Pseudophaeobacter arcticus DSM 23566: one gene and its partner. The protein of the gene in region 1 interacts with the protein of each later gene in a pairwise test. Links are inferred from orthologs where the notes say so. Each region holds a gene or a part of one and is shown on either strand. Other genes may lie near its edges.

The links.
Region 2: the proteins of tpiA (region 1) and pepT interact in binary tests that used the Escherichia coli proteins (3 or more experiments, as listed by UniProt). The link is inferred for Pseudophaeobacter arcticus DSM 23566 from one-to-one orthologs.

Annotation. Positions count from the first base shown.
Region 1 is NZ_KI421507.1:1,125,402-1,140,173, reverse strand. The notes cover bases 7,003-9,723. They hold tpiA (triose-phosphate isomerase), read left to right. Parts: upstream 7,003-7,848; coding sequence 7,849-8,598; downstream 8,599-9,723. Other genes in these bases: ARCT_RS0109305 (TRAP transporter large permease), read right to left, coding at 8,820-9,723; ARCT_RS0109315 (HesB/IscA family protein), read left to right, coding at 7,292-7,651; ARCT_RS0109320 (glycerophosphodiester phosphodiesterase family protein), read left to right, coding at 7,003-7,157. Outside these bases: ARCT_RS0109355 (FecCD family ABC transporter permease), read right to left, coding at 1-825; ARCT_RS0109350 (ABC transporter substrate-binding protein), read right to left, coding at 822-1,676; ARCT_RS0109345 (TonB-dependent receptor plug domain-containing protein), read right to left, coding at 1,680-3,563; ARCT_RS0109335 (hypothetical protein), read right to left, coding at 4,270-5,109; ARCT_RS27940 (hypothetical protein), read left to right, coding at 5,117-5,275; ARCT_RS0109325 (SUF system Fe-S cluster assembly protein), read left to right, coding at 5,428-5,790; more of ARCT_RS0109320, read left to right, coding at 5,907-7,002; more of ARCT_RS0109305, read right to left, coding at 9,724-10,238; ARCT_RS0109300 (TRAP transporter small permease), read right to left, coding at 10,238-10,918; ARCT_RS0109295 (DctP family TRAP transporter solute-binding subunit), read right to left, coding at 11,063-12,064; ARCT_RS0109290 (sigma-54-dependent transcriptional regulator), read right to left, coding at 12,379-13,611; ARCT_RS0109285 (sensor histidine kinase), read right to left, coding at 13,608-14,772. UniProt on the Escherichia coli protein: Involved in the gluconeogenesis. Catalyzes stereospecifically the conversion of dihydroxyacetone phosphate (DHAP) to D-glyceraldehyde-3-phosphate (G3P).
Region 2 is NZ_KI421507.1:967,425-982,444, reverse strand. Bases 3,843-6,811 are described here. They hold pepT (peptidase T), read left to right. Parts: upstream 3,843-4,692; coding sequence 4,693-5,931; downstream 5,932-6,811. Other genes in these bases: ARCT_RS0108565 (BolA family protein), read right to left, coding at 6,710-6,811; ARCT_RS0108570 (DUF4177 domain-containing protein), read left to right, coding at 6,089-6,610; ARCT_RS0108580 (hypothetical protein), read right to left, coding at 3,843-4,555. In the rest of the region: ARCT_RS0108590 (Tex family protein), read right to left, coding at 1-1,109; Asp-tRNA(Asn)/Glu-tRNA(Gln) amidotransferase subunit GatB, read left to right, coding at 1,397-2,905; more of ARCT_RS0108580, read right to left, coding at 3,020-3,842; more of ARCT_RS0108565, read right to left, coding at 6,812-6,967; ARCT_RS0108560 (DnaJ domain-containing protein), read left to right, coding at 7,074-7,697; cobaltochelatase subunit CobS, read left to right, coding at 7,961-8,947; cobaltochelatase subunit CobT, read left to right, coding at 9,114-10,991; ARCT_RS0108545 (aminopeptidase P family protein), read left to right, coding at 11,509-13,299; ARCT_RS0108540 (DUF427 domain-containing protein), read left to right, coding at 13,362-13,703; ARCT_RS0108530 (hypothetical protein), read right to left, coding at 14,235-14,423; ARCT_RS0108525 (chloride channel protein), read right to left, coding at 14,678-15,020. UniProt on the Escherichia coli protein: Cleaves the N-terminal amino acid of tripeptides.

The DNA of each region.
Region 1 (14,772 bases):
CCAGAGCAGCCGCGAGGGCTGCCCGCCCACAAAGGGGCGCAGGATATGCGGCACGACCAGCCCAATAAAGCCGATGGCTCCGGCGACTGCCGTGGCACCGCCGACAATGCTGGCACTGCCGATGACCAGCAAGAGCCGCAGCCGGTTCAGGTTCAGCCCCAGAGTCTGCGCCGCATCTTCGCCCAGCGTCAGCGCGTCCAGGCCACGCGCCAGGGTCAGCAGGATTGCAGCGCCGACAGCAACAAAAGGCAGCACCAGCCAGACATGCACCATTGATCGGTCGGCCAGCGATCCCATCATCCAGAACACGATCTCATTGGCGGCAAAGGGATTGGGCGACAGGTTCAAGACCAGCGAGGTAAGCGCCGCCGCCATCGCCGAGATCGCAATGCCCGCCAGGATCAGCGACAAGGACCCGCCCTGTGGCCCGGCCAGGGCCATCACCAAAAAGACGCCTGCGAGGGCACCCGCCAGGGCTGCCAGCGGCAAAGCCAGTGTCAACGCAGCCGCCAGCCCGGTGTTGATGGCCAGCACCGCCCCCAGGGCTGCCGAGGAGGACACCCCGATCAGGCCCGGTTCAGCCAGCGGGTTGCGCAGATAGCCCTGCATTGCGGCTCCGGCCAGGCCAAGCCCACCACCAATGACAACGGCCAGAATGGCGCGGGGCAGCCGGATCTCCTGCATCACCAAGGTCAAGGGGCCATAGCTGTCATCAAACAACGCCGCCAGGCTGTCCCCCATTCCCACATCTGCAGGGCCCAGAGAAAGCGAGATCAGGAACAGCGCCACAACTGTGGCAAAAAGCAAGAGCATCAATCGAGTCATTCCAGGCTTTCCTTTTCCAGCAAATGGCGGCGTTCCTGAGCCAGCTTTTCTATGGCGCGCAGCACATGCGGCGTGCCGCAGACCCAATCCGCATCACGCATCTGGCCAGAGGCAGCATGGGACATCAGTTGACGCACCACGGGGTGGGCCAGGTTTTCCTCACTGCGCGCGGCACGCGGATAGGGGGAGGTTGCAACCAGCAGGTCTGGCTGCGCCATGGCCAGCACCTCCAGCGGTAGTTTTCCAGAACGCTCATAGCCAAGCTCGGCAGCAATATTGCCAAGCCCCGCCGCCTCGAGGATTTGGCCAGCCAGGGTTTTTGGACCGGAGGTATAGCTGTTGGCGGCATAAAGCGCGGCACGCGGCTGCGGCCCAGGCTCTGGCTCGGGCTCGGGCTCTGGCAGAAGGTCTGTAAGCTGCGCCTCAAACTCCGACAGCAAGTCTGCGGCGGCCTCCTGCCGCTGCAGGACCTCGCCCATTTCGCGGATGCGATTGCGTACATCCTGTAGGGAGTTGGCGGGTTGGAAGACCTCAACGCGCAGTCCAAGACGTTGCAGCATGTCGGTTGTTGCCCGTGTTGAATAGGCACCGGCGATGACCAGATCGGGCTTGATCAGGTAGATTTCTTCTGCCTGACCATGATTGACCGGATAGGCCATGGCTGTGTCCGCCATGGCCGAGGCACGCTTGTCGCGGGCGATATAGGAAACCGAGGCCAGCTGCCCGGGGGCCGCCAGCAGCATGGCCAGCTGATCCGTGCAGAGGTTCATTGAAACCACGCGCGCGGGCCCGGCAAAGGCGCCAGTGGCGGCCCAAAACAGGGCCAGTGCTATTCCGGGCAGTTTGCGCATGGATCAGAACGAGGCCTTTACGCCGATATAGGCGGCACGGCCGCGCTTGGCATAGCCCCAGACATCCGCGTAATCCTCGTCAAACAGGTTGGTGACACGGCCTGTCAATACCACGTTGTTTGTTAGCTCATACTGGGCCGATAGATCCACGGTGGTGTAGTCTGGTAGTTGGGCGGTGGCATAGGAGCCAAAGAACTGGCTGTCCCAATTGCCGGCCACATGGCGGAGGTCAGCCGTTACGGAGCCACGGCCATTAAAGGCCTGCAGGGTCGCGCTCAGCAACAGCTCGTGCTCTGGGCGGCGGATCTCGACGGAGCCATCGGGATTGGTGGCGTCCAGATAGGTGTAGGACAGACGCAAATCGAGGGTATCGGTGGCGTCGAGGCTTGCCGAAAGTTCGACGCCCTTTCGGTCACTGTCACCCGCCTGGTTACGGTAGGATGTGGTGGTGGGGTTCACCACATAGCTTTCGATCTCACCCGTCAGGGTCTCATCAAAATAGGTCACGTCAACCAACCCGCGCCCCTGCAGGAACGGGACCTCGACACCAATGTCAAAACTGCGGTTTTCTTCCGGTTTCAGGTTCGGATTGCCGAGATATGTGGTGGTGCCAAAAGTAGAATTGGCAAAAAGTTCGAAATAGGAGGGGTTTACGATGCCGGTTCCTGCCGAGCCATGCAAACGCACGCCGCTGCCTGCAAAGGTGTATGAGGCGCTCGCCGTCCAGCTGGTTGCATCCTCAAAAGCGCTGTTGTTGTCGCGCCGCACACCAAGTTGTAGATCCAGGCCATTGGCAAAGCTGCCACGGTACTCGAAGGCAAATGAGTTGGTTCTGCGTGCATAAAGCGGATTGCTGCTGCTGGATTCCTCTTCCCATTCCAGCATCGCGTTTAGCTGGTGATTGGCCTGATCGACAGGCTGCCCATCCAGACCAAAGCTGAGTAGATATTTGGCTGCTTCGGTCTTGGTCTCGGTTGCGGTGCCACCATTGCTGGCGCGGTCAAAATCGGTGCGCTCAAAAGACAGGCGATGTTTCAAACGACCACCCAGGGTGTCCAGCTCGGCATAGATCTGTGCCAGGCGCTCGTCCCGCTCGCTGAATTGGGTTGGATCGTCCACAACATAGCTGGCCGCATCGGTCGCTGTGAAGGAGGTGCTGTCGCTGTCGTAGCGCTCATCCGAGGTACGGAGGTTGAAGCCGAGCTGCAATCGTTGCGTGACCAGATAGTCGCCTTTCAACTGCAGCGTCGTGCGGCGCATGCCATCTTTTTCGCCGCCATCGCCGGAGGTGTCGTAGCCATCGTCTTGGTCGTGGGCGAGACTGAAGGAGAGACCACCACGCGCGGAGCGTGTGGATACCCGTGCAGAGGCGCGGTAGCCGTCAGATCCGATCTCGGCGCCGCCACCATATTCGGTGCCGATGCCGCCGGTCTTGGTAATGATGTTGATCACCCCGGCCGATGCATTGGAGCCATAAAACACCGATTGTGGCCCCCGCAGCACCTCAATGCGTTCGATGTTAGCGGTGTCCAGACCGGACAGGATATATTCGCTATCCCCGCCGGAGGCCTCGACGCCATCAATCAGGATCAGGGTGTGGTTGGCTTCACCGCCGCGAATGCGGATTTGAGTGAAACTGTCGCCGGAGCCGTTGACCATCAGGCCGGGCACTGCCCGCAGGGCGTCCTGGACGGTGGTGATGCCGCGCTCCTGAATTTCTTCGCTGGTAAGAACCGAGGCCGAGCGGCCGTATCTTTGGGCCTCAATGGGGGTGAAGCCACCAGAGATGATGATCTCGCCCAGATCGGTAACTTCAGAGTCTTGGGCCAATGCAATAGCGGGGGTCGCGGCCAAAGCCGCAGCCAAGGACAGGCGTGCCTTGCGCATAGTTCTATTCCTCCCGGCCTGATGACACAGCATAGGCCAAGCTGCTGCCCAGAGCGGACAGCAAGGTCAAAATGAGAGTCTTCGTGAGGCAATGCCCCCGCAGACGGTGAAAATTGCCACCACTACGGAAGTCCGTTGTCCTTGGCGCGTCCCGCACCCGGACAGGGTGATCATTCTGGCAGGTCTCCTGACTCGCGGGTCGAGGCCTTGCTACGCCTTCCCACCCCATGGGGCAGTGGCTTGTTGCAGCAGTGCTCTCCGCTCACAGTTGCGGGGGCAGTCACGGATTCGGCGCCTGTTGGCTACACCTCACCGTGTTCCCTATTATCCGGGTGGTCTCCCAGCCGGACCAGAATGCTCGCGACTTAGTCAGGCCTTGGCAGGTCTGTCAAGAAGGGAGTTCGAATCAGCTCGCTGGAAAAGAGCTTCACGGTGAGGTTTTGGGGCGCCGGAATGCAGGCTCGTGAAACGCTCCTGCAGGCAGTGGAATCCGGACGCGTGGCCGGGGTGATGGGTATCCTGGGCTTCGGCGGCGGTTCATCGCTTGATGTGGCGAACGGGCGCTCCCGACAGTGAACCACCCCCCATAACCTCTGAGGTTTGGCCCCGGGGTTCTGTCTAAGCAAATGTGCTGGTGTGAAGCGGAGCGTAGAGCGGAACAGAAACCACGGCTTTTGTCTGCGCCTTCACATACAGCTGCAAGTGATTAAAGCAGATGCCCTAAGCCAGACCGCAAAATATGGTCTCTTACAGAGACATCTGGCAGTGGTGTCATTCTACCGTTTTTGACGATGGGCATGCCACGACTGTCTCGATCTACATTGCCCCGTATCATTCTGCTTAGGTCTAGCTTAGGAAATATGACGTTATCGAAAACGATACATATCAGACGCTTGATGTTATCAACTGATGCGAGTGCACCGGAAACAAATTCCTCCAGCGATATCTCAGAGCTTTCAATACCCTTCATATCCTCACTGAGAGTTTTGAAGCACAATGTCTTTCGTTCAGAATCTGGCATAGCAACAAATACCGATGAGTAGTGCGAGGTTTCGCTACGAACGGCTAATATTGTCTCATGCCTTTCAAAGTCGAAGAGTATCGGGTGCAGTCCATAACTTTCCAAATCCCCGGTCTTCAAGCGTTCCTTTAGCCCCCTAAAGTCACTTGGTCGTTGCGGGTGCAACCTCGGCCCAATAAACTTTGCTGCTATCTCGCCAGCGCCGTAAACTGAGCTACACAAAGACTCGCAGGAACTCGCAATCCTAACCTGAAAGATTGTATTGTATATCTCAATCTCCGGGTTTTCATCTGTACGCGTGAACTCCTGGCCAAAATGAGCGTCCGCCAACTTTGGCAAATCATAGGCTAACATTTCGATACTTCTCAGCTTCGATTCTATGAATCTCAGGCTATCGTGAGGGAAGTTTTCAGGAGCCAAAACACGCGAAAAATCCAGAACGCTTTCGAATTTCGTTTTTCTGTTTCTCCCCATAGTCCCTTGATACCTCCCAATATCTTTTCCCGGCGGTAATGTAACTCTCAACCTTTAGATGAGTGTCATTCATAAGCCGCTTTATGTCCACACCATCCGGTTGGTCGATCAATTCGAAGGCATAGAAGTGGATGGCGTCGTCGGAGCCATGGCCTTTGTCGGTCCAGAGAAAGGTCCCCTCGTACACCGGACCGAAAGCAGCCTTGGCGGTGAATAGCCGCTCCGTCCGCAAAGCCGCCATTGGTGCTGCCAGCTCAAATGTCTGTTCCTGGTGTCTCCAGCTCCAACTACCGGCTTTCTTTCGCGCCCTCTGGACCTCCACCCACAGTTTCCCTATATAAACAGTCGGATTAACTGTCAGGGATCGACATGACCAACGCTTCCGAACCGCTTGAAGGTACGCCGCTGATTGCGCCGTCTTCCGTTGAACACCCGCTTTTCGATCAGATCGTAGAGGCCTGTCGTTCAGTCTACGACCCTGAAATTCCGGTCAATATCTATGAGCTGGGCCTGATCTACACCATCGACATCTCTGATGAAAACGACGTGCAGATCATCATGACCCTCACCGCGCCCGGCTGCCCCGTCGCCGGTGAGATGCCAGGCTGGATTGTTGACGCGATCTCGCCGGTGCCAGGTGTTAAATCCGTCGATGTTGACATCACCTGGGAGCCGCCCTGGGGAATGGAGATGATGTCAGACGAGGCCCGCCTAGAGCTTGGCTTCATGTAAATCCATTTTGGCGTCTCTGCGTCAAAGAGGTCACAAAAGCTTCATCGGATCGCGGCAAAGGTTTTACCTTTCGCCGCGATTTCTCTTTTGAAAATCAACTTCTTTGGAGAATTCCATTGCGCAACGCCCTTGCCCAGTCTCTCAGCCAGTCTCTCACCCTGTCGCTCACCGCTCTCACCCTTGGATCTGCCGGTTTCGCACCAGCAGCCAATGCTTCTGAGGCCACTCTCAGCTATGGCCCCCGCCCCGCCTATCTGATCGAAAAGCTGCCCGAAGGGGCCTTGAAATCTAAACTGCAGTCCTGTGCGGCGCAGCAGCCCGCCCGCAGTGATTTTTCGATCGGCCACCGGGGTGCCCCCCTGATGTTCCCCGAACATACCGTACAGTCCAATGTCGCCGCCGCGCAGATGGGGGCCGGCATTCTGGAATGCGACGTGACCTTTACCAAGGATCTGGAACTGATCTGCCGCCATGCGCAAAACGATCTGCACAGCACCACCAATATCCTGACCACCGATCTGGCTGAAACCTGCATCACCCCTTTCTCCCCGGCCAGCGGCTCCACCCCCGCATCGGCTGAATGCCGCAGCTCAGAGATCACCCTGGCGCAGTTTCGCAGCCTGACGCCCAAGATGGAAAGCTTTGACAAGACGGCAACCACCGCGGCAGCCTCGCAGGGTGGCACGCCCTCCTGGCGCAGCACCCAATATGCGGATGGGGCCACCGCGATGACCCATGCGGAATCCATCGCCCTGTTCAAATCTCTCGGCGCCAAATTCACCCCAGAGCTCAAATCCCCCTCGGTTGAGATGCCTTTCAACGGTTTCACGCTGGAGGCCTACGCCCAGAAGATGATCGACGACTACAAGGCCGCCGATATCCCCGCCACGGATGTCTGGGCCCAGAGCTTTGACCTGGAGGTGGTGAAATACTGGATCCAGAACGAGCCCGCATTTGGCAAGCAGGCCGTCTATCTGGATGGGCGCTACAGCGATGCGACGCCGCTGGATCCAATGGATCCCAACAGCTTCAGCCCCTCGATGCAGGAACTGGCGGATATGGGCGTGAACTACATCGCCCCTCCCATGTGGCTCCTGGTGACCCTTGAGGATGGCAAAATGGTGCCATCCCCCTATGCCAAAGAGGCCAAGGCCGCCGGGCTCAAGCTGATCACCTGGACCCTGGAGCGCTCCGGCCCGCTGACCACAGGTGGCGGCTGGTACTTCCAGAGCGTGCAACCCGCCATCAGCAATGCCTCCAGCTATTATGAAATCCTCGATGTTCTGGCCCAGGATGTCGAGATCGAGGGCATCTTCTCTGACTGGCCTGCAACGGTCACCTACTACGCCAACTGCATGGGGCTTTAAGCCGCTTTAAGCCCCTCTGTGCACTGGATTACACGGGCCGCATTTCCCCTGCGGCCCGTTTTGCCCCCTACTGCCTCTTGAGCCTGCCCCCTCGCGGGCCTAAATAGGGTATAACGCGCGCATTGGAGACACTCATGTTCGGCATTCCCGGCAAACAGGCTGTGACAATCACCCCCCGGGCTGCGGCCCAGATCACCAAGCTGATGACCAGCGGTGGCCACGCAGGGCTGCGCATCGGCGTCAAAAAGGGCGGCTGTGCGGGGATGGAATATACGATGGAATATGTCGACGAGCCGGATAAGAACGACGAGGTGGTCGAACAGGACGGCGCAAAGGTGCTGATCGCCCCGATGGCGCAGATGTTCCTCTTTGGCACCGAAATCGACTATGAGACATCGCTGTTGGAAAGCGCCTTCAAGTTCAACAATCCCAATGTGTCAGAGGCCTGTGGCTGTGGCGAATCCATCAGCTTCAAAGATGTCCCAAACCTCTGACAGCCCTGTCTAACTGCCCTGTCTAACTGCCCTGTCTAACCGCCCCTGAAAAACTGCTCTCATCTGCCTGCCCGCTTCCGACAGGGGCGGACCTCCTAGGCAAAGCGTCACAGGCCTCACCACCAGACCTTTGGCCGATTGCCCCGCCCTGCCCCCGGTGCTACCACTTGGCCAGATTTTGACCAGGGGAGCGACAGATGCGGCAGAAAATGGCAGCGGGCAATTGGAAGATGAACGGCACAGGCGCAGCCCTGGCAGAGCTTGAGACCCTGATACAGGCGCAACACGCAGCCAAATCGGAGCTGTTGATCTGCCCCCCCGCCACGCTGTTGTCCCGTGCTGCCGAAATTGCCGCCGATAGCTCCCTCGCCATTGGTGGTCAGGATTGCCACGCCGCCTCTTCCGGCGCCCATACCGGCGACCTGTCGTCTGAGATGCTCAAAGACGCAGGTGCGACGGCTGTCATCCTTGGCCATTCCGAGCGCCGCGCCGACCACAATGAGACCAGCAAAACGGTTGCCGCAAAAACAAAATCCGCCTGGAGCGCCGGTCTCACCGCCATTGTCTGCCTTGGCGAAACCCTGGCGGAACGCGAAACCGGGGACACCCTCAAGGTTGTCGGCAGCCAGCTCGCCGCCTCCCTGCCTGACGGCGCCACCGGCCAGAACACCGTCATCGCCTATGAACCGGTCTGGGCCATTGGCACCGGCAAAGTGCCAAGCCTGGACCAAATTGCCGAAGTCCATGATTTCCTGCGCCATGCCCTCACCACAAGGTTCGGCGCCGAAATGGCCGCTGCCACCCGCCTGCTCTATGGTGGTTCGGTGAAACCGGGCAATGCCGCTGAAATCTTTGCCACCTCCAACGTCGATGGCGCCCTCGTTGGCGGCGCCAGCCTGAAATCCGCAGATTTCTCCCCCATCATCGCAGCCCTCGACGCCAGCTAGGCCCACCCCCTTTTCATTTGGCCCCAAATATCCCGGGGGAGCGCCCCTTGAGGCGCGGGGGCAGAGCCCCCAAAACGCACAGGCGGGCGCAGGGGCAGAGCCCCTAAACGCACAGGCGGGCGCAGGGGCTGCTCTCCCCTCACCCCCCAAAAAAACGCCCCGGACAAAATCCGGGGCGTTTTTTGTTTCACCTGGAGCCGAGCCCCTAGTTGGTGATAATCTCAGTTGGTGATAATCTCAGGCCCCATCAGCGCATTGGGGATCAAGGTGCTCAGCCAGGGAATATATGTCACCATGATGAGGAAGACAAAAAGCACCGCGAGGAAGGGCAAAGCCGCCCGCACCACCGACATCATCGGCATTCCCGCCACCCCTGAGGTGACAAAGAGGTTCAGGCCCACCGGCGGGGTGATCATGCCGATTTCCATGTTCACCACCATGATGATGCCCAGATGGATCGGGTCAATGCCCAGCTCGATGGCAATGGGAAAGACCAGCGGCGCCACGATCACAAGTAGCCCGGAAGGCTCCATGAACTGACCGCCGATGAGCAGGATCACATTGACCACCACCAGGAACATCACCGGACCAAAACCTGCTGACAGCATCGCATTGGCGATATGCTGCGGCACCTGTTCATCGGTCAGAACATGTTTCAGGATCAGCGCATTGGCGATAACAAACATCAGTGTCACTGTCAGCTTACCGGCATCAAACAGCGCCTTCTTGGTGTCCTTATGCCCCCAGACCGTCAGCAAAGCCAGGGGCGCCTGCAACACCGAACGACGCGAGGTCCGCTCGGTTGCGGCCAGCGGCCCCATATCGCGGTATACAAAGGTGGCAACAAAAAACGCATAGACCGAGGCCACAGCCGCTGCTTCGGTTGGGGTAAAGATGGCGTCTTCCTTGTAAAGCCCCAGCTCCGCCGAATACCAAGGGTAGCCATAGATACCCACCATGATGATCACGATCAAGAACAAGCCCCAAAAGGCCTCCCGGAAAGAGGCGCCAACTTCGCCCCAACCGGCCCAGTTGCCCTTGGGCATGTTCTTGATCCGCGCGATCACATAGATCGTCACCATCAGCATGACACCGGCCAGAAGGCCCGGAATGATGCCCGCCAGGAACATCCGCCCCACCGAGACATCCACCGAAGCGGCATAGACCACCATGACAATCGAGGGCGGGATCAGGATGCCCAGAGTGCCGGCATTACAGATCACCCCGGCAGCAAACTCCTTGGTATAGCCCGCCTGGCGCATCGCCGCGATGACGATGGAGCCAATCGCCACAACTGTCGCGGGCGACGAGCCGGACAGGGCTGCAAACATCATGCAGGCAAAAACACCGGCAATGGCCAGGCCGCCCTGAAAATGGCCGACGCAGGCGATGGAAAAGCGAATGATCCGCTGCGCCACGCCGCCAGTGGACATGAAGGTAGAGGCCAGAATGAAAAACGGAATGGCCAGCAGGGTAAAATGTCCCTCAAAGGCTTCAAACAGAGTACCAGCAACACTCGCCAGCGAACTGTCGGAATAGATCAGCAAAAACAATACCGAGCTGAGACCCAGCGAGATGGCAATCGGCACCCCGATCAGCATCAGCCCCACCACCATGGCAAAGAGGAAAATCACATCCATCAGTTTTCTCCCTCGGTGGCGCGGGCCCGGGCCTCGTCCAACTCATCTTCGACCTCGTGGCTGGCCACCAGCCGGTCCGCCTTTCCGCGCCACACCTGCACCAGGGCCTGGGCAAAACGGATCACCAGCAACCCCATCGACAGGGGCAACACCACATAGGGCACCACCTTGGGCAGTTTTTCATAAGAATCGCCGTAGTTGACCAGCTCTTCCAGGAACCGGAAGAGGCCGACCATCGGCACATCCTGCACCTCATAAAAGCTCTGGCTGCGCGCCGTCATATCAAACCCGGTTGGAAACCAACGCCCCGAGGTTGGCGGCAGATCCGCAAACACCGCCCAATAGTCATAGGCGCCTTTCAGCAGCAGCAGGGAAAACAGCAGACAACAGCCCACAGCAACAAGCGCAACAATTCGGCGTGCGGGCGGTGACAGGATATTGACGATGGCATCCACGCCCAGGTGGCTATGGGTCTTTACTGCATAAGACGCCCCCAAAAGCACCAGCCAGGCAAACAGGAAGACCGTCAGTTCCAGCGCCCATAGAATATTGGAGTTAAGGAAAAAACGCGCGATCACATTGGCAAATGTAATCAGCGTCATCAGCCCCAGAAGCAACGCAATCAGCGTCTCCTCCAATGTGTTGATAAACCCGGACAGGCCGGTTCTTGCCCCCGACATAGTGGTTACCCCGATGATGTTGAGAAAGAAAAGCTCAGGCGGCGGATCCCCACGCCGCCTGAAAACCCGGGGGCCTGATCACAACGGATCATCCCCCAGATGCGGCCCGCCTGCAGGGCGGCGCCGCCTATTTGATCCAATCACTTAGTGATTGGCGTTGATCGCCTGCGCCGCGTCGATCTTATCCTGACCCACATCACCGGCGAACTGTTCCCAGACCGGCATCATGGTTTCAACCCAGACCTGACGCTGTGCTGCATCCAGGGTGCGGACTTCGCCGCCGGCTGCGATAATGGCGGCCTTGGCGTCGTTGTTGACCTGCGTGGATTCGGCGTTGCGGGTCTGGGTCACTTCCCCAAGGATCTGCAGGAACTGCTCACGAACCGCTGGCTCCAGGCTTTCCAGCCAGTCAACATTGGTCACCACCAGATAGTCGATAATGCCGTGGTTGGTTTCGGTGACACCGTCCTGCACTTCAAAGAACTTCTTGCCATAGATGTTGGACCAGGTGTTTTCCTGACCATCGACAACACCCTGCTGCAGAGCTCCGTAGACTTCGGAGAAGGCCATCTTCTGGGGCGAGCCACCAATGGCTTCCATCTGCGCCACCAGCACGTCAGAGGACTGAACGCGGAATTTCAGGCCATTGGCATCCGTGGGCGCGACCAGGGGCCGGTTCGCCGACATCTGCTTCATGCCATTGTGCCAATAGGCCAGCCCCTGCAGGCCGCGGCGCTGCATGCTGTCCAGCAGAGCCTGCCCATTGGGCGAGGCCTGGAATTCGTCAACCGCATCAATGTTCTTGAACATGAAGGGCAGATCAAAGAGGCGGAATTCCTTGGTGAATTTCTCGAACTTGGACAGCGACGGAGCCGCCAGCTGCACATCGCCCTGCAACATGGCTTCAAGCACCTTGTTGTCGTTATAGAGCGTCGAGTTCGGGTAGACTTCCAGGCACATGATGCCATTCATTTCATCGTTGATGCGCTGTTCCAGCAAGGAGGCGGCAATCCCTTTGGGGTGCTTGTCCGTGTTGGTTACATGGCTGAATTTGACAACGATTTCGCCGTCATCGCAGGTGGCACTTGCGGCGCCTGCGGTTACTGTCAGGGCCATCGCAGTGGCTGCAGCGGTTACAAATTTCATATCAATCCTCCCAGATTTCGTCATGTCTCCTGCCATGGCAGAAGCCTCGCCCAAGGATTGCCAGTTGCGCAGCTCAGCTCAAGATTTGTTTTCAAGTCATCTTAAATTGAAATCTTTTACATATTTCACAGATGGTTACTTGAAACTCGCAACAGATCCCCCATGAGAACCCTACAGGGTTGTGCGAAATCTCGCACAGGGATTACCAGCCTTGTGCGGAAAACCGCACAAGGCGCCATCGCCTATACCGTCCAGGAATCGCCCGCTGCGGGCTGGCGAACTTGCGGGTGCGGCCACGTTTGAGCGGGGCGAGATCAGCCGCGCCGATAGTCCTCTGGGCGGATGCCATAGCGGGCCAGTTTGTCATAAAAGGTTTTGCGCGGCAGTTTCAGCGCCTCAGCCGCTGCCGCCGCCCTGCCGTTCTGACGCCCCAAAGCAGCGATCAACAACGAGCGTTCCACCTGGGCCATTTGCTCTGCCAGGCCCAGATCGGTTCCACCGCTGACTTCATCCGGCATACCCAGAACAAACCGCATGGCCGCTGACATCAGCGAGCGCGCATTGCCCGGCCAGTCCTGCGCCATCAAGGCCGCCAGGTGCTCCTGGCTGATCTGTGGCGCCTCAATCCCGGCCTGTTCCGCCGCCTGGGCCACATAAAGCCGGAACAGCACCGGGATATCGCCGGGGCGCTCGGCCAGCGACGGGATGCGCACCCGCATGCCTTCGAGCCGGTAATACAGATCCGCGCCAAAACTGCCCGCCGCAACAAGCGCTGCCAGATCAGCGGTGCTGCCTGCAATCAGCCGCGTCTCGCCCCCCTGTTCGATCCATTCCAGCACCGCGTATTGCAGCGCCTCCGAGAGGGCTGAAATCTCATCCAGGAACAGCGATCCGCCGGCCGCCTGCTGGCAAAGGTCCTGCAGATCAGCCGCGCTCAACCCCGCGGATGGGGATTTGACAAAGGGAGCCTGGGCGCGCGGCGACATCAGGTGGATCACCTCCGCCACCTTGGAAATGCCGCTGCCGGCTGGCCCCGCCACCAAAACTTCAGCCGTGGTGGGTGCCACGGCGCGCACCCGCGCCCGCAGCTCATCAGATTGCCGGGAGGTGCCAAACAACATGCGGGCCGCCGGATCGCCTTCTTCCAACTGCTGTTTAAAATCACGGTTTTCCAGCACCAGATGGCGGGTTTTGCGCGCCCGCTGCAGGGTTGCCAGCAGATCCGCAGTGACACAGGGTTTTTCCAGAAACCCAAAGGCACCGCGCGACATCGCCTTGACCGCCATGGGAATATCCCCCTCACCGGTCAACAGGATCACCGGCAGGTCGTCATCAATGCCGCGCACGTAGTCCAGCAGATGAAACCCATCCCGCCCCGGCATCCGGATATCGGACAGGATCACCCCTTCGAACTCGGGCGTGATCAGATCCTTTGCCGCCACAAAAGAACCCGCAGTAATTGGCTCCAGATCATTCAGCTCCAGGGTCTGCGCCAGCGCCTCGCGCAGGGCGGCATCGTCATCAACAACCAGGACTTTACGGGTCATATCGCGACATCCTCGTTCCAGCGGTCCAGCTCTACAGTGAACACGGCACCGCGTGTGCCGTTTCTGCCGTGGATATTGCCACCAAAGCTCTGCAACAACCCATATGAGATCGACAGCCCCAGGCCCATCCCCTCAGAGCTGCTCACCACCTTGGTCGAGTAAAACGGATCAAACATCTTTTCCGGCTCTTTGATACCCGGGCCAATGTCAGACACCACCACCGCAAGCCGGTCTCCGGCCTCCAGAGTTTCTCCGGCTTCCAGGGTTATGGTGATCGCACGGCTGTCCTGACCCAACATCGCATCAGCCGCATTGTTGATAAGATTGACAAAAACCTGGGTCAGCCGCACTTCTCCACCCCAGGCATAGATCGGCTCATCCTCCATAGGCGGGCTCCAGCTGAGCGTCACCGCGTCGGTCTCCAGACGTGAGGCCGTCAGCTCCACAGCGGTATTGATCACCTGCACCAGATCCACCCGCGCCATCGGCTCGTTCTCATTGCGCGAAAAGGCCCGCAGGTTTTTGATGATCCGCGCCATGCGCGCCGACATGCCTGCAATGCGCGACAGGTTTTCACCAACCCGGTCAATCTGACCGCGCTGCAAGAAGGCATCGCCATTTTCAGCAAATTGCTGGATCGCCATCAGCGGCTGGTTCAGCTCATGGCTGATCCCCGCAGACATCTGTCCCAAGGCCGAAAGCTTGCCCGCCTGCACCAGCTCTTCCTGCGCCTTTTTCAGCGCCGCCTCCGCATCTTCGCGTTCGCTGACTTCACGGCGCAGCTGGCTGTTGGTGGATTGCAGCGCTCGGGTGCGGGTTTCAACCCGGCTTTCCAAAACCGCATTGGCCTCTGCCAGGCTGCGGCGGCGCTCCATGGTCAGGAACAGAAAGGTTCCAAAGGCCAGACACAGCGCCGCCAGCGCCGCCGCCTGCAGCAAGGCCAACCTGCGGGCCGGGGCCACATCGACCAGGATCTGTCCGGTCAAGCCAATGACAGGCAGCTCCACCGACAAATGCAGGGCCCGGCGCGGCAGATAGGTGTTCCCCGACAGCTTCCAGATGTCATACCCGGCAACGCGGGAAACCTGATATTCCAGGTTTGATCCCGTCAGGACGGAACTGGCCTCCTCCTCACCGCCCTGCTGCCAGAACAACAGTTCA
Region 2 (15,020 bases), 150 kb from region 1 along the record:
AGTTTCAGAATGCTGACCTGCGCGCCGCGCAGATCATTCTTTGGCTGAAATGGATAGACCGTCTCTGTGGCGAGCAGTTTCCCGGTTGCATCCACCACTGCCGCCTTGACGCCGGTGCGAATGCCCGGGTCCAGCCCGAGCGTCGGTCGCGCACCGGCCGGGGCGGCAAAGAGCAGATCCTTGAGGTTGCGCGCAAAGACCTGAATGGCATCCTCCTGCGCGCGGCTGCGCAGCTCGCTCATCAGCTCCAGCATCATCGACAGGCTCAGCTTCACCCGCCAGGTCCAGCCCGCCACCTTGCGCAGCCATTTATCGCCGGGGCCAGAGCCGCTGGCGCCCAGCTCTGCCGCCACCATGGCTTCGGCGCGGACCACGCCCGCTTCCGGTTCGGGACCGATATCCAGCGTCAGCACCCCCTCATTGGCGCCTCGCAACATTGCCAGCGCCCGGTGCGAGGGCACATCGGCCCAGCGCTCGCTATGATCAAAATAGTCAGAAAACTTGGCGCCCTGTTGCTCCTTGCCCTCGACAACCCGCGCGGTGAACCGGGCCTCTGCCTGCAGGAACTGGCGCAAACGCCCCAACAGCCCGGCGTTTTCCGTCATCCGCTCGGTCAGGATATCGCGCGCCCCGTTCAGGGCCTCTTTGGTGCCCGGCACCGCCTCGGTCAGATAGGCGGCGGCCAGCGCCTCCGGGTCTGCGCTGTGGTCCGCCAAGATGGCCTCCACCAGCGGCTCCAGGCCATTTTCACGCGCAATCATCGCCTTGGTGCGGCGCTTGGGCTTATAGGGCAGATAGATATCTTCCAGCTGCGCCTTGGTCTCGGCCTTGGCGATGGAGGCCGCCAGCCCCTCCGTCAGCTTGTCCTGCGACTTGATCGAGTCCAGGATCGCCAGCCGCCGCGCTTCCAGCTCACGCAGGTAGGCCAGCCGTTCCGCCAGGGTGCGCAGCTGGGTATCATCCAGCCCGCCCGTGGCCTCCTTGCGATAGCGCGCCACAAAAGGAACGGTAGCCCCCTCGTCCAGCAAGGTCACGGCGCTGTTCACCTGGTTTGGGGCGGCACCAATTTCACGGGCTATGGTCTGGGCAATACGGGCTGCGGTGTCCAACACTGTGTCCTCTTTTTTCTGCGCGGGATTCTGCGCGGGCGATCTTCATAGCTTTGCAAGCCAGTCACGCCAAGAGCCCAGATTCCAGCCTGGTCCGTCAGGCCCGGTTTCTTGCCCCGTTTCTGACAGTATTCCTGACAGTATTCCTGACAGTGTTTCTGCTGGCAAAATGGGCGGGGACACTATGGACAAAGCTCGGCAGGCCTGCGCCAGGCCCTTATGCTCTTGCCCCGCATGGCGCGCTGGCCTAGAACCGGACCAAACGTGATAAAAGGAGCCGGTGCGCGATGCTCGACCTGACATATGAACTCCCCAAGCCCAAGGTGATCTCGGGCGCCAAACATGACTGGGAACTGGTCATCGGCATGGAAGTCCACGCCCAGGTCAGCTCCAATGCCAAGCTGTTCTCAGGCGCCTCGACCAAATTTGGCGCCGAGCCAAACTCCAACGTCTCCTTTGTGGATGCGGCCATGCCGGGCATGTTGCCGGTGATCAACGACTACTGCGTTGAGCAGGCAGTGCGCACCGGGCTGGGCCTCAAGGCCGAAATCAACCTCTGGTCCGCCTTTGACCGCAAGAACTATTTCTACCCCGATCAGCCGGCCGGCTATCAGATCAGTCAGCTCTATCACCCCATCGTCGGCGAAGGCGAAGTCCTGGTGGAGCTGGGCGATGGCACCGCACGCACGGTGCGGGTTGAACGCATTCACATGGAACAGGACGCGGGCAAATCCATCCACGACATGGATCCCAACATGTCCTTTGTCGATCTCAACCGCGCCGGCGTCTGCCTGATGGAGATTGTCTCGCGCCCCGACATCCGCAGCCCCGAAGAGGCCGCCGCCTATATCCTCAAGCTGCGCCAGATCATGCGCTATCTCGGCACCTGCGACGGCGACATGCAAAACGGCAACCTGCGCGCCGATGTCAACGTCTCGATCTGCCTGCCCGGCGCCTACGAGCGCTACCGCGAAACCGGTGATTTCGGCCATCTCGGCACCCGCTGCGAGATCAAGAACATGAACTCGACCCGCTTCATCCAGCAGGCGATCGAGGTTGAGGCCCGTCGCCAGATTGCCATCGTCGAAGCAGGCGGTGAGGTGGACCAGGAAACCCGTGGCTTCGATCCCGTCAAGGGCGAGACCCGCACCCAGCGGTCCAAGGAAGAAGCGCATGATTACCGCTACTTCCCCGACCCTGACCTGCTGCCGCTGGAGATCGAACAGGATTGGGTGGAGGCGATCAAAGCCGGCCTGCCGGAACTGCCCGACACCAAAAAGGCGCGGTTCATCGCAGATTTCAAACTCAGCGACTATGACGCCTCGGTGCTGACGGCGGATGTGGAATCCGCCGCCTATTTTGAGTCCGTGGCAGAGGGGCGCAATGGCAAACTCGCTGCCAACTGGGTGATCAACGAGCTCTTTGGCCGCCTGAAAGTCGACGACAAGGATATCGCCAACTGCCCGGTCACCCCCGCACAGCTGGGCGGCATCGTCGAGCTGATCTCGGCCGAGACCATCTCGGGCAAGATCGCCAAGGATCTGTTTGAGATCGTCTACACCGAGGGTGGCGACCCGGCGCAGATCGTCGAAGAGCGCGGCATGAAGCAGGTCACAGATACCGGCGCCATCGAAGCGGCCCTGGATCAGATCATCGCCGACAACCCGGCGCAGGTGGAAAAAGCCAAACAGAACCCCAAACTGGCAGGCTGGTTTGTTGGTCAGGTGATGAAAGCCACCGGCGGCAAGGCCAACCCCAAGGCGGTGAACGAGCTGGTTGCCAAAAAACTGGGCTAAGGCACAGGACAGATGAAATAAAAGTGGGCGGCCAAAGGGTCGCCCTCTGTCGTTTTCAAAGATAGGAGAGTGCCCGACCTCGGGTGGGTGCGAAGCGCCCTCAGCGGTTAGTCGCTATCCTATCCCCAAAAACTGGAGAATTGCGCGGTAGGCCGCCTGAAAGTATGGGGTCGTAATCTGTAACGTCGCGGCATCAATGACAGCACCGACACCAGCAGTTCCCGTCGCCTTTCCAGCTGTTTTTGCCGCCGAATCCAGATAACTCCACCCCAGCGCGCCCATGCCACGCAAGAGCCGCGAAACGAATTTGAAACGAAGTGTATGCTGCTCCTCTGCCGAGGCGGCTGGATCCAGAACCTTTGCTGCCGTTTCCCCTATCTGCGAAAGTGGTCCGGGTTCGGCGTGTTCAGCAATAACCTCGGCAACCTTCCGGACGGCTTCGCTTTCGTTCTGCAGTGCATCACTCGGCGCAACTTTCTGCCGCCGGGCAAGCGCCTTTTGCGTTTCCTCATCCTCGGAAAAGATCTCAGCACCTGCCTCCCGGAGATGCTTTAGAAAATCAGCAACCAGCGGGTCCTTATCCTTGGGCGGCAAAGAGCCTTCTCGGATCCGCGCCGCAACCCGTGTCGTGACAGATGTGCAGGCATCAAAAAGCTCTACCGGCAGGTTATCCGCATCTGCGATTGCGTCGCGCAGTAGGGCCAGTTCTGGAATGATCGCGGTATGTTCATTGCCGGGATGATTGCCAAAAACGCGCAAGGCCTTCGTAAGCTTGCGGCGGATATAGAGGTGAAACCCCTCTTCCAGCGGCGCGACTGGCACAAGACGCAGCAAACCGGTTTCCGGGTTCTGCTCCACCGCCTCGTTACTCTGTGTCAGCTTCAGGGCGTAGGGCTTACAGAGGTCCGCAATAATCCCCGCCACGCGGATGGCGTCGGGTTCCTTGCCTTCTCCCCAATCTTTGGGGTCGATCAGCGCGATGTTGTACATCAGCTGCCAGTGGCTGTCCCAGTCATGGGTCAGGGGGCGGCCCGCAAGGATGGCGTCATACCAGCGGATCCAGAAGGCGTGGCCCGGGGCGGCCTCCATCCAGGTCCGGCCTGTGGTCCAGGCCCGCTGCAGCTCGTCTGGCGCTGGCCCCTCCGGCCAAAGTGGGCGGTGCAGGATATCGCCCCCAGCCAAAATCGCCGTGCAGTCTGCCCGTAGCACAGCCCAAAAGGCGGCAGCGGAGGCAGCGGTAGCGGAGACGCTGTCGGCGGCCGCGTAGGCTGCGTAGGAGGCGACGGAAGCATAGGGCGCGTAGGAGGCGGTAGCGGCAGCGCCGGTGGCGGCGTAGACCGCGTAGGCGGCAGCCGCGGCGGCAAAGGTTTCACCGCTGGCGGCTGCGGTGATGGAGTCAGCGGCGTTTCTGAGTTCTGCTGTTGGCATTTTGACCGCAACCGCCGGTATAAGCAGACTGCGCGACAGCGGTAGCACTGTCAAATCCCCTTTGCGCGCCCAGTCTGCTGGCATTTCAGCGGCCCAAAAGGGAAACGCCCGCAGCGCCGCACGGGTGGCAAGGGCCACGGCACTCTCGCGTCGGCGCTCCTTTGGCAGCGCCCCCAGCCAGGCCTCATAACTCTTTCGATCTACAATCTCGCTGACGTCCAAATGCGCTGTTCCTTACAACTTCGGCCCTGCAATACAGAAACTCTGCCCGCAAGCCCCGGTTGTTGCAAGCCTGCCCTTGACCCTTGTCCTGCTCTGCCCCAGCCTGCCGCCAGATGTGACAGCCACAGGAAAACACGATGAAAACGCCCTTCGACCAGACCCTTCAGGATCGCCTCACCCGCTATGCCACCATCGACAGCCAAAGCGATGAGAATTCTCCCTCCTCCCCCAGCACCGAGATCCAGTTCGATATGCTGAACCTGCTGGTGGCCGAGCTGAACCAGATCGGCGCGCAGGATGTGGCGCTGACCGACTATGGCACCGTGCTGGCGACAATTCCCGGCACTATTGATGGGCCGACGGTTGGCTTTCTCGCCCATGTGGACACCGCGCCGCAGTTCAATGCGGCAGGGGTCAAACCCCGCGTCATCAAGGGCTACAACGGCGGCGACATCAGTTTCCCGGATAATCCCGATCTGGTGCTGTCTCCACAGGACCACCCCTATCTGGCGGGCAAAGAGGGCCATGATCTGGTCACCGCCTCCGGCCTGACCCTGCTGGGCGCCGATGACAAGGCCGGCGTCGCCATCGTGATGACCCTGGCGCAGCACCTGATCGAGAACCCACATATCCCGCACGGCCCCATCCGCATCGCCTTTACCCCCGACGAAGAAATTGGGCGCGGCGTTGACGCCAGGCTGCCTGCAGATCTGGGCGTTGATTTTGCCTATACGCTGGACGGCAGTGACCTGGGTGAGATCATCTACGAGAGCTTCTCGGCGGATCGCGCCGTGGTCTCGATCAAGGGCGTCTCGATCCACCCTGGCTGGGCCAAGGAAAAGATGGTCAATGCCGCGCATCTGGCCTCCAAGATTGTGCAGACCCTGCCGCAGGCGACCATGACGCCGGAAACCACCGACGGGCGCGAGGGCTTCCTGCATGTCACCGATATGGCGGGGGGGTCGTCAGAGATGGAGATCAAGCTGATCCTGCGTGATTTTGAACGCGACGGTCTGGCGGCCAAGGGGGATCTGCTGCGCCAGGTCTGCGCCGCCGTGCAGGCCTCAGAGCCGCGCGCCGAAATCACCTGCGAGATCTATCCGCAGTATCGCAACATGCGCTACTGGCTGGAAGAGGACATGACCCCGGTTGATCTGGCGCTGGAGGCCTGCCGTGCCAATGGGATCGAACCAATCTCGGTGCCGATCCGCGGTGGCACCGATGGCTCGCGCCTGACGGAAATGGGGGTGCCGACCCCCAATATCTTCTGCGGGATGCAATGTGTTCACGGCCCCCTGGAATGGGTGTCGGTGCAGGACATGGCCGCGTCCCTGCAGGTCTGCCTGACCCTGGCGCAACTGGCGGCAGCCAAATAGCCCCCGTCGCCCCCCCCCGCTGTCCGGTTCCAGGACCGGGCAGCGGTGTCTTGCTGGAAAACCCGGCAATCTCGGCTGGAGGATCCTCTGTCAGCGAACCCAGACTTGACCCCTCGCCTGCATAGGGTAAACCTGCGCCGGAAGTCAGGAGACCGCAATGCAGGCGTTTGAGTACAAAGTTGTTCCCGCTCCCCATAAGGGCACCAAGACCAAAGGCGTCAAAACCCCCGAGGGGCGTTTTGCCAGTTCCATTGAGATCACTCTCAACCAAATGGCAGCTGAAGGCTGGGAGTACCAACGCGCAGAACTCCTGCCCTCGGATGAGCGTTCCGGCCTGACCGGATCAACCACCCATTGGCGCAATGTGCTGGTGTTTCGCCGTGCATTGGCAACAGCCGAGAGTGTGTCCGCACCCGCCCTTGCCGCAACCACCGCCCCCGCAGGCAATGCGCCAGCGGTGCAGGCACCGGTTGCCGCCCCCCCTGCCGCCGCCCCTGCGGCTGGCGTGTTAACAGCCACCGCAGGCGATCCCGAAGCGCCAGCAGGAGCAACTCCTGTTCCAGGTCAGGGAGCTGCCAGCATGCGGGCCGACGATGGGGTCGAAGAGCTGAGCCCGGTCTCTGGCATGACTGCCGCCCTGAAAGCCCGCGCCAAGTTGCACGCCGCAGACGACGAATAACCGCGCCTCCCGGCAAGGCCCCCCTTCCCTGCAAGGGCCATCCTCCCTGCAAGGGTCCAAGCCTCTTGAGCTCGGGGCACCTCTGCAGGGTCTGACAGATCAATCGCTGCCGATATCCAGTGCCAGCGCGTGAATGCGCGGCACGATGTCCCCCAGCGCCCTGTGCACTGCCCGGTGCTGCTGCACCCGGTTTTGCCCGGCAAAGGCTGCGGCGCGGATCCTCACGTTAAAGTGACTCTCACCGCTGCCATCATGGCCCGCGTGGCCAATATGGCTGTTGCTGTCATCCACAACCTCCAGTTCCGTGGGCGCAAAGGCTGCCTGCAGCCGCTGCTCCATCTCGACACGAATGCTCATATTCCGCTCATCCTCATATTTATTTCTCGCACCCCCTTCAATCTGGCGCCCCTTAGACTAAACTGCTGCCTCCGAGTCGAGTAGTTGCGTCGAGAAGGTGCACCCCATGAGTAAATCAGATCCTTTCGGTTTCGATATGTCCGTCAGCTCTGCCAAGAAGAAGAATCCGCGTGGACGTCGCAGCATGTCCGGCGCCTCGGAGACCTCTGTGCGGGTCTGCGACAAGGAGGGGTGCGAAGAGGCCGGCAAGTTCCGCGCCCCCAAGGCCCCGGATGTGTTGGATGATTATTTCTGGTTCTGCCAGGAACATGTTCGCGAATATAACAACCACTGGAATTTCTTCCAGGGCACAACCGAGGCAGAGCTGAACGCGCAGCAGTCCAAGGACAAGGTCTGGGAACGTCAGACCAAACCCATGGGCGACCCCGAAGCGCGCGCCTGGGCCCGGCTTGGCATTGAGGATCCACATCAGGTTCTTGGCGGCAATGCCACCCAGAACCCGGGCCGCTCTGCCGCCACCGGCCGCCGCCTGCCCGCCACCGAACGCCGCGCTATTGAGCTGCTGGAGGCCAAGGACGATTGGTCCAAGGCCGACATCCGCAAGTCCTACAAAAAGCTGATCAAGGTGCTGCACCCGGATATGAACGGCGGTGACCGCAGCCAGGAAGAGCAGCTGCAAGAGGTCCGCTGGGCCTGGGAGCAGATCAAGGACAGCCGCAGCTTCAAATAATGCGCTTAGGGTCAGGACCCCAGATCCCGAGTCTTGGAACAGAAAGAAAATGGGCAGCGGGAGCTGCCTATTTTTTTGTGCCCAGATATCGCTATTGGCGTCCTTCGGTTCAAATTTCGAGCCACGCATAAGGCCAGTTCCCTCTGCAACATCACGTTATTTGGCCACCCCCGACTCTGCCCCTTGCCCTTCACCGCAAGATCAGGCACCAATCCCCCGGATTGACCCCGCAATCGGCGGGAGAGGAACAAGGATCGACTGTGATGACTGACGGCATGCTGGATATGAATGCAAAACCCACCGACCCCATTTCGGTGCGCGATGTCTTTGGCATCGATACCGACATGACCATCAAGGGCTTTGCCGAAGGCTCTGACCGTGTGCCCGCGATTGATCCCACCTATAAATTCGACCCCGACACCACCATGGCCATCCTGGCCGGCTTTAGCCACAATCGCCGGGTGATGATCCAGGGCTACCACGGTACGGGCAAATCGACCCATATCGAACAGGTCGCCGCGCGTCTGAACTGGCCCTCTGTCCGGGTCAACCTCGACAGCCATATTTCCCGGATCGACCTGATCGGTAAGGACGCCATCAAGCTGCGCGACGGCAAGCAGGTGACTGAGTTCCACGAAGGCATCCTGCCCTGGGCGCTGCGCAACCCGGTTGCGATCGTGTTTGATGAATATGACGCCGGCCGCGCCGATGTGATGTTTGTAATCCAGCGGGTTCTGGAACATGACGGCAAGCTGACGCTGCTGGACCAGAACGAGATCATCACCCCAAACCCCTATTTCCGTCTGTTTGCCACCGCCAACACCGTTGGCCTCGGCGATACCACGGGGCTGTATCACGGCACCCAGCAGATCAACCAGGCCCAGATGGACCGCTGGTCGCTGGTGGCCACGCTGAACTACCTCAGCCATGATGCCGAAACCGCCATCGTGCTGTCCAAAGCCCCCCATTACAACACCGAGCCCGGCCGCAAGAGCATCGCCCAGATGGTCACTGTGGCGGATCTGACCCGCACCGCATTCATGAACGGCGATCTGTCGACCGTGATGAGCCCGCGGACCGTGATCAACTGGGCGCAAAACGCCGAGATCTTCCGCGATGTGGGCTATGCTTTCCGTCTGTCGTTCCTGAACAAATGTGACGAGCTGGAGCGCCAGACCGTCGCCGAGTTCTACCAGCGCTGCTTTGACGAAGAGCTGCCCGAAAGCGCCGCCAGCGTTTCACTGGGCTGATTTGTGACGTGCCGCCCGGCCGCAAGGCCGGGCAGCGCCCGTCCCGTCCCCCACGGGGCGGGCGCTTCGCTTCCTCCCCGCCGGGTCGGGCGCCGCCCTTTTCGCTGCCGCTCGACTGGACTTTCCCAAAAAGAGGGAGGATGCTCATCAGGGACAAGGTGCGACCATGAGAAAACAAAACGACAATCCTGCTGATCCGTTCAAAAAGGCCCTGGCCGAGGCCACCAAGGTCATGGCCGATGATCCGGAGCTGAGCGTTTCCTATACCGTCGACCCTTCGGGGGTGTCCGGCGACAATATGCGCCTGCCGCAGGTTAGCCGCCGCATGACCCGCGAGGAGGTGCTGCTGGCCCGTGGCACCGCGGATGCCCTGGCCCTGCGCCGCAAGTTCCATGACGATGCCACCCATGCCAAATACACCCCCCAGGGGGAAATGGCGCGTGATCTCTATGAGGCGATGGAAACCGCCCGCTGCGAGGCCATGGGGGCGCGGCATATGCCGGGGACGGCCAGCAATATCGACGTCAAGATCCGCAATGACGCCATCCGGCGCGGCTATGACCAGATGAAAAGCTCATCCGAGGCGCCGCTGGCGGCCTCGGCGGGCTATCTGGTGCGCCATCTGGCCACGGGCCGCCCGCTGCCCCAGGGCGCCGACAATGTGATGGAGCTGTGGCGCGGGTTTATCGAATCCCAGGCCGGGGAGACGCTGGAAGATCTCGACAGCAAGATCGCTGATCAGTCGGAATTTGCCAAATTTGCCCGCAAGATCATCGCTGACTTGGGCTATGGTGATCAGCTGGGCGATGACCCGGATGAGCTGGACGACAACCAGGACGACGAGGCCGAAGACAACGCCGAAGAGCAGCCCGATCCTGACAGCACCGGCGAAGATGACTCCGACGACGAACAGGCCGATGCTGACGCCGAGCAGGCGCAGGAGCAACAGCAGGACGAAAGCCAGGCACAGGTCTCGATGGATGAGATGGCCGACGAAGAGCTGGCCGAAGAAACCGAAATGCCCGACGGTGAGGCACCGCAGGATCCGCCACCGCCGCCGCCCGTCTCCGAGGCCGACCCGGACTACAAGGTCTTCCTCGACGCCAATGACGAAGAAATCGCCGCCGAAGAGCTGGCGGAACCGGCTGAACTGGAACGCCTGCGCGCCTATCTTGATCAACAACTTGAGCCTTTAAAGGGCGCTGTCAGCCGCTTGGCCAACAAGCTGCAGCGTCGGCTTCAGGCCCAGCAGAACCGCTCTTGGGAGTTTGACCTGGAGGAAGGTATTCTGGATGCCGGCCGTCTGGCGCGGGTGATTGCCAACCCCACCACGCCGCTGTCCTTCAAGCGCGAAAAAGACACCGAATTCCGCGACACCGTGGTCACGCTCTTGCTGGACAACTCCGGCTCGATGCGCGGGCGCCCCATTTCCATCGCCGCGATCTGCGCCGATGTTCTGGCCCGCACCCTGGAACGCTGCAACGTCAAGGTCGAGATCCTCGGCTTCACCACCCGTGCCTGGAAGGGCGGGCTGGCCCGCGAGGCCTGGCTCAATGACGGGCGGCCGCAGATGCCGGGGCGGCTGAATGATCTGCGCCACATCATCTATAAATCCGCCGACACCCCCTGGCGCCGGGTGCGGCCCAATCTGGGCCTGATGATGAAGGAGGGCTTGCTGAAGGAAAACATCGACGGTGAGGCGCTGGAATGGGCCCATCGCCGCATGATCGCCCGCCAGGAAGCGCGCAAGATCCTGATGGTGATTTCCGATGGCGCGCCCGTTGATGACAGCACCCTCTCGGTGAACCCGGCCAACTATCTGGAAAAACATCTGCGCGATGTGATCGCCATGGTGGAAAAGCGCAAACAGGTAGAACTGCTGGCGATTGGGATTGGCCATGATGTGACGCGCTATTATGATCGCGCGGTGACCATTACCGATGTGGAACAGCTGGCCGGCGCCATGACCGAACAGCTTGCTGCCCTGTTTGACAGTGACCCCCGCGCCCGTGCCCGGGTCATGGGGATCCGCAAGGTTAGCTAAGCTCAGTCTAACGCAGCTTGGCGCAGCCCCCTGTCTATGGGTATTGTTTGGGCAGTGCCAAAACAGGCCCCAAAGTACCACCCGCCCCAGCCCAGAACGGGGGGGCTCCCGCGCCTTTGGGACGCATCACAGATGCGCCTCACAGCCTTGGGCCCGGCAGCGCGCTGACGCGCGCTGCGGTTGTGGCATATCATTCGTTTCATAAGATCAGATCGGTTAAGGGCACAGCCGCGCCGTGCGACAGCACGGCGCCGGGCCCAACGGCAGGAACAGCATCTGTGATGCTTTTGACTGCGGGCGGGAGCGCTCGCTTCATCAAGGGGCACCTGGGGTCCCTCCCTGTGTCCTTCACTGTGCCCCCCCCCCCTGCCAGCCCCGCCATAGTTTGAAACAATTGAAACGGTTAGGCCAGCTGACCTTCACAGGGTCCTGGCACAAGCCAGACCTATTTCTCTTTCGCCTTTGTTGCTTGTAGCTGCCCTGCTCTTGCCCCTGCCCGTCCCTAGGAGACCCCCATATGTTCCAGAGTTTCGAAGTCACCGCGCGCCCCGAGCAGGGCCCTCCACGACTTCTAGCCCTGCGGGCGGAACTGACCCAAGAGGGGCTGAACGGCTTTTTGGTGCCCCGTGCCGATGCGCATCAGGGGGAATATGTGGCGCCGCGCGACGAGCGGCTCAGCTGGCTTACTGGCTTTACAGGATCAGCCGGTTTCTGCGCGGTGCTCGACAGCAGCGCTGGCGTCTTCATTGACGGTCGCTACCGCACCCAGGTCAAGCGACAGGTCGCCGCCGATTTCACCCCGGTGCCCTGGCCCGAGGTATCCCTTGCCAGCTGGTTGAAGGAGCAGCTGCCACAGGGCGGCAAGGTTGGCTATGACGCCTGGCTACACGCCAGCGACCAGATCTCTCGCCTGGTGCAAGACCTGGCAGGATCCGGGATCAAGCTGGTGCAATGTGACAACCTTGTTGACCGGATCTGGCAGGACCAGCCCGCGCCACCGTTGCAGCCTGCCCTGCCCCATGCGCTGAGCTATGCAGGTGAAGCTGCGGCTGACAAATGCGCCCGGCTGGCAGCAGATCTGCGCACCGCCGGTCACAGTGCCGCCGTGATCACCCTGCCCGACAGCATCATGTGGCTGTTGAATATTCGCGGCGGCGATATCCCCCGAAACCCGGTGGCGCATGGCTTTGCCATCCTGCATGATGATGCGCGGGTTGATCTGTTCATGGCACCTGAAAAGCTGCATCAAATCACCGATCACCTGCCCGCCAGCGTCGCCTGCCATCCGCCCAGCGATTTCCTTGGCGCGGTGCAGGCGCTTGGCGGCAAGGTCAGTGTCGATGCCACCAGCCTGCCGCAAATTGTTGCCGACGCGCTGGGTCATCGTCTGGTGGACGCAGGCGATCCCTGCGCTCTGCCCAAGGCCCGCAAGAACGCCGCCGAGATCGCCGGCTCTGCCGCCGCCCATCTGCGCGATGGGGCCGCCGTGGTGGAACTGCTCGCCTGGCTGGATGCCCAACCCAGTGGTACGGTGACCGAAATCGAGGTGGCCAAACACCTGGAAGAGCTGCGCCGCCGGGATCCCGCGCTGCGCGATATCAGCTTTGAAACCATATCCGGCACCGGAGAAAACGGCGCAGTGATGCACTACCGGGTCACCGAAGAGACCAACAGCCGCCTGCAAGAGGGCCATCTGCTGGTGCTCGACAGTGGCGGACAATATCTGGACGGCACCACCGATATCACCCGTACGATTGCCATCGGAACGCCGGGGGCTGACGAATGCGCTGCCTTTACACGGGTGCTGCAGGGGATGATCTCAATGTCCCGCCTGCGCTGGCCAAAGGGGCTGGCAGGCCGCGATATCGAAGCCGTGGGCCGGATGCCGCTCTGGCTGGCCGGGCAGGATTTTAATCATGGGTTGGGCCATGGTGTTGGCGCCTATCTCAGTGTGCACGAAGGTCCGCAGCGTTTGAGCCGTGTCTCAACCGTGCCACTGGAACCCGGAATGATCCTGTCAAACGAGCCGGGTTACTACCGCGAAGGCGCCTTTGGCATTCGCATCGAAAACCTGCTGGTGGTGGAACCGGCTCCGGCGCTTGCCACCAGCGATCCCGAGCGCGATATGCTGTGCTGGCGCGGGCTGACCTACGCCCCGATTGACCGCCGCCTCATTCTGGTGGATATGTTGACGCCTGCAGAACGAGACTGGCTGAATGCCTATCACGACGAGACCGCCGCGAAGTTGCGCCCCCACGTCAGTGCCGCAGCGCAATCCTGGCTGGATGACGTTACCAAACCAATCTGATAACAGATTGTTACATACATAGGGCACAGAGACATGCCATGTGACCAAATCAGGGGGAAGAAATGAACAAAATCCGCATCCGCAAGGCCGCTGGCACCTGGGTCGTTCGCTCGGGCGGCGCAGTATTGGGTGAAACCACACGCGCGCTGGAACTGGACGAGGACGGCCATAATCCGGTGATCTATTTCCCCCGCGAAGACATCGCCGTTGCCTTCCTGGACCCCAGCGACAAAACAACCCACTGCCCCTACAAGGGCGATGCCACCTATTATTCAATCGTCAACAAGTCATCGGTAACGGAAAATATGGTCTGGAGCTATGAAGCGCCAAACGAAGACCTGGCGCAGATCAAAGGCTACCTCGCCTTTCATCTGAGCGACTCTGTAAAAGTAGAGCAGATCTAAAGCCAAGGCGCTCCTCCCACCCCTTTCCTCACAAACATCTCAGGATAGAGCTGCGGCACCAATGTGTCGCGGCTTTTTGGTGCAGGAATTCAAACCTCCCCAGCTGGCAAGGATCGCCATAAACCGGGCGGGCACTGGACCGCAGGCACATGGCTGCAGCGGCAGGCTGTCCCCGGCGCGACGCGTACATGAAAGGCACTGCCAGTGAAAACTACCTGGGTGGAAACTACCTGGGTGGAAACTGCCTGGTTGGAAGCTGTTGAGGGGTATGGGGAAGGTTTGGGGCGGGCGCAGGACAGGCATGTGGTTTGTCAAAACCCGCCGACAAAACCCGCAGACGGAACACTGGCCAAAAACATTGCCTAAAAACCCTGGCTAAAAACAATGTCCCAAACACCTGTCAAAACCAGTGGCCAAAACACCGGTGCGGACAGAGTACTGGGATCCAGCCAGACCAAAAGGACGATCCATCAGATCGCAAAGGGCAAACCCCAACCTCATCCGAGCGCGGACTGAACCCTTGTTGCAGTTCTAGAGTACAGCCCGGCACAGGGTGCGCCGTACATCTTCCAACCGACCATCAGCGCTAAAGACATTGGTCTCCATCGCGCATTGCATTGCATAGTCAATCAATGCTTCCAAGGATGCCTTTTCTTTGTCTTGCTCGCCTACAGTCAAACTTTGTGCAGCCTCTTCTGGGCCATCTTTTAAAGCACGCATTTTTTCCCTTCCGCACTTTAGTAACCAATGTTACCGCAAGAACAGAATCCGACAATCCAAGTTTCGAATCAATAGAAAGAAAAAATTAACCAATATGTGATGTAGATACCCCGCAATGTGATGTAGATACCCCGCAATTCCCCCTTATTTTTCAAAAACAGGCCCTCTGCATGGGGTGAATGATGAAATTTTAGACAGATTTTTCGTCCAACCTGCCCGCCAGCCTGGAGGGGCAAGGTTCGAGATAGACAATTTTAACTATGTTCTTCCGCCGCAACCGCAACCAATGCCCGGTTATAGGCCTTTAAGGCGTCCACATGGTAGATCGCCCCAAGCAGCTCTTCCTCGCCCTCGTGTAGCGCCACCACCGGCAAAAACACCGCATCAGCCCGGTCAAACACAGGCAGCGCCGCCTCCAGGGATGCGCCACTCTCCAGGCTCAGCCCCTGGCTTTGCAACGCCTCGCATTCCGCGCGCGAGGCGCAGCGTGGGTCGCCAAGGGGGCGCATCACCGCATCCGAATTGAGCAGCGCCAAAAGATAGGCCTGCGGACCCGCGGCACAGTGGATATTGCGCCGCTCCAGCTGGGTCAGGAAA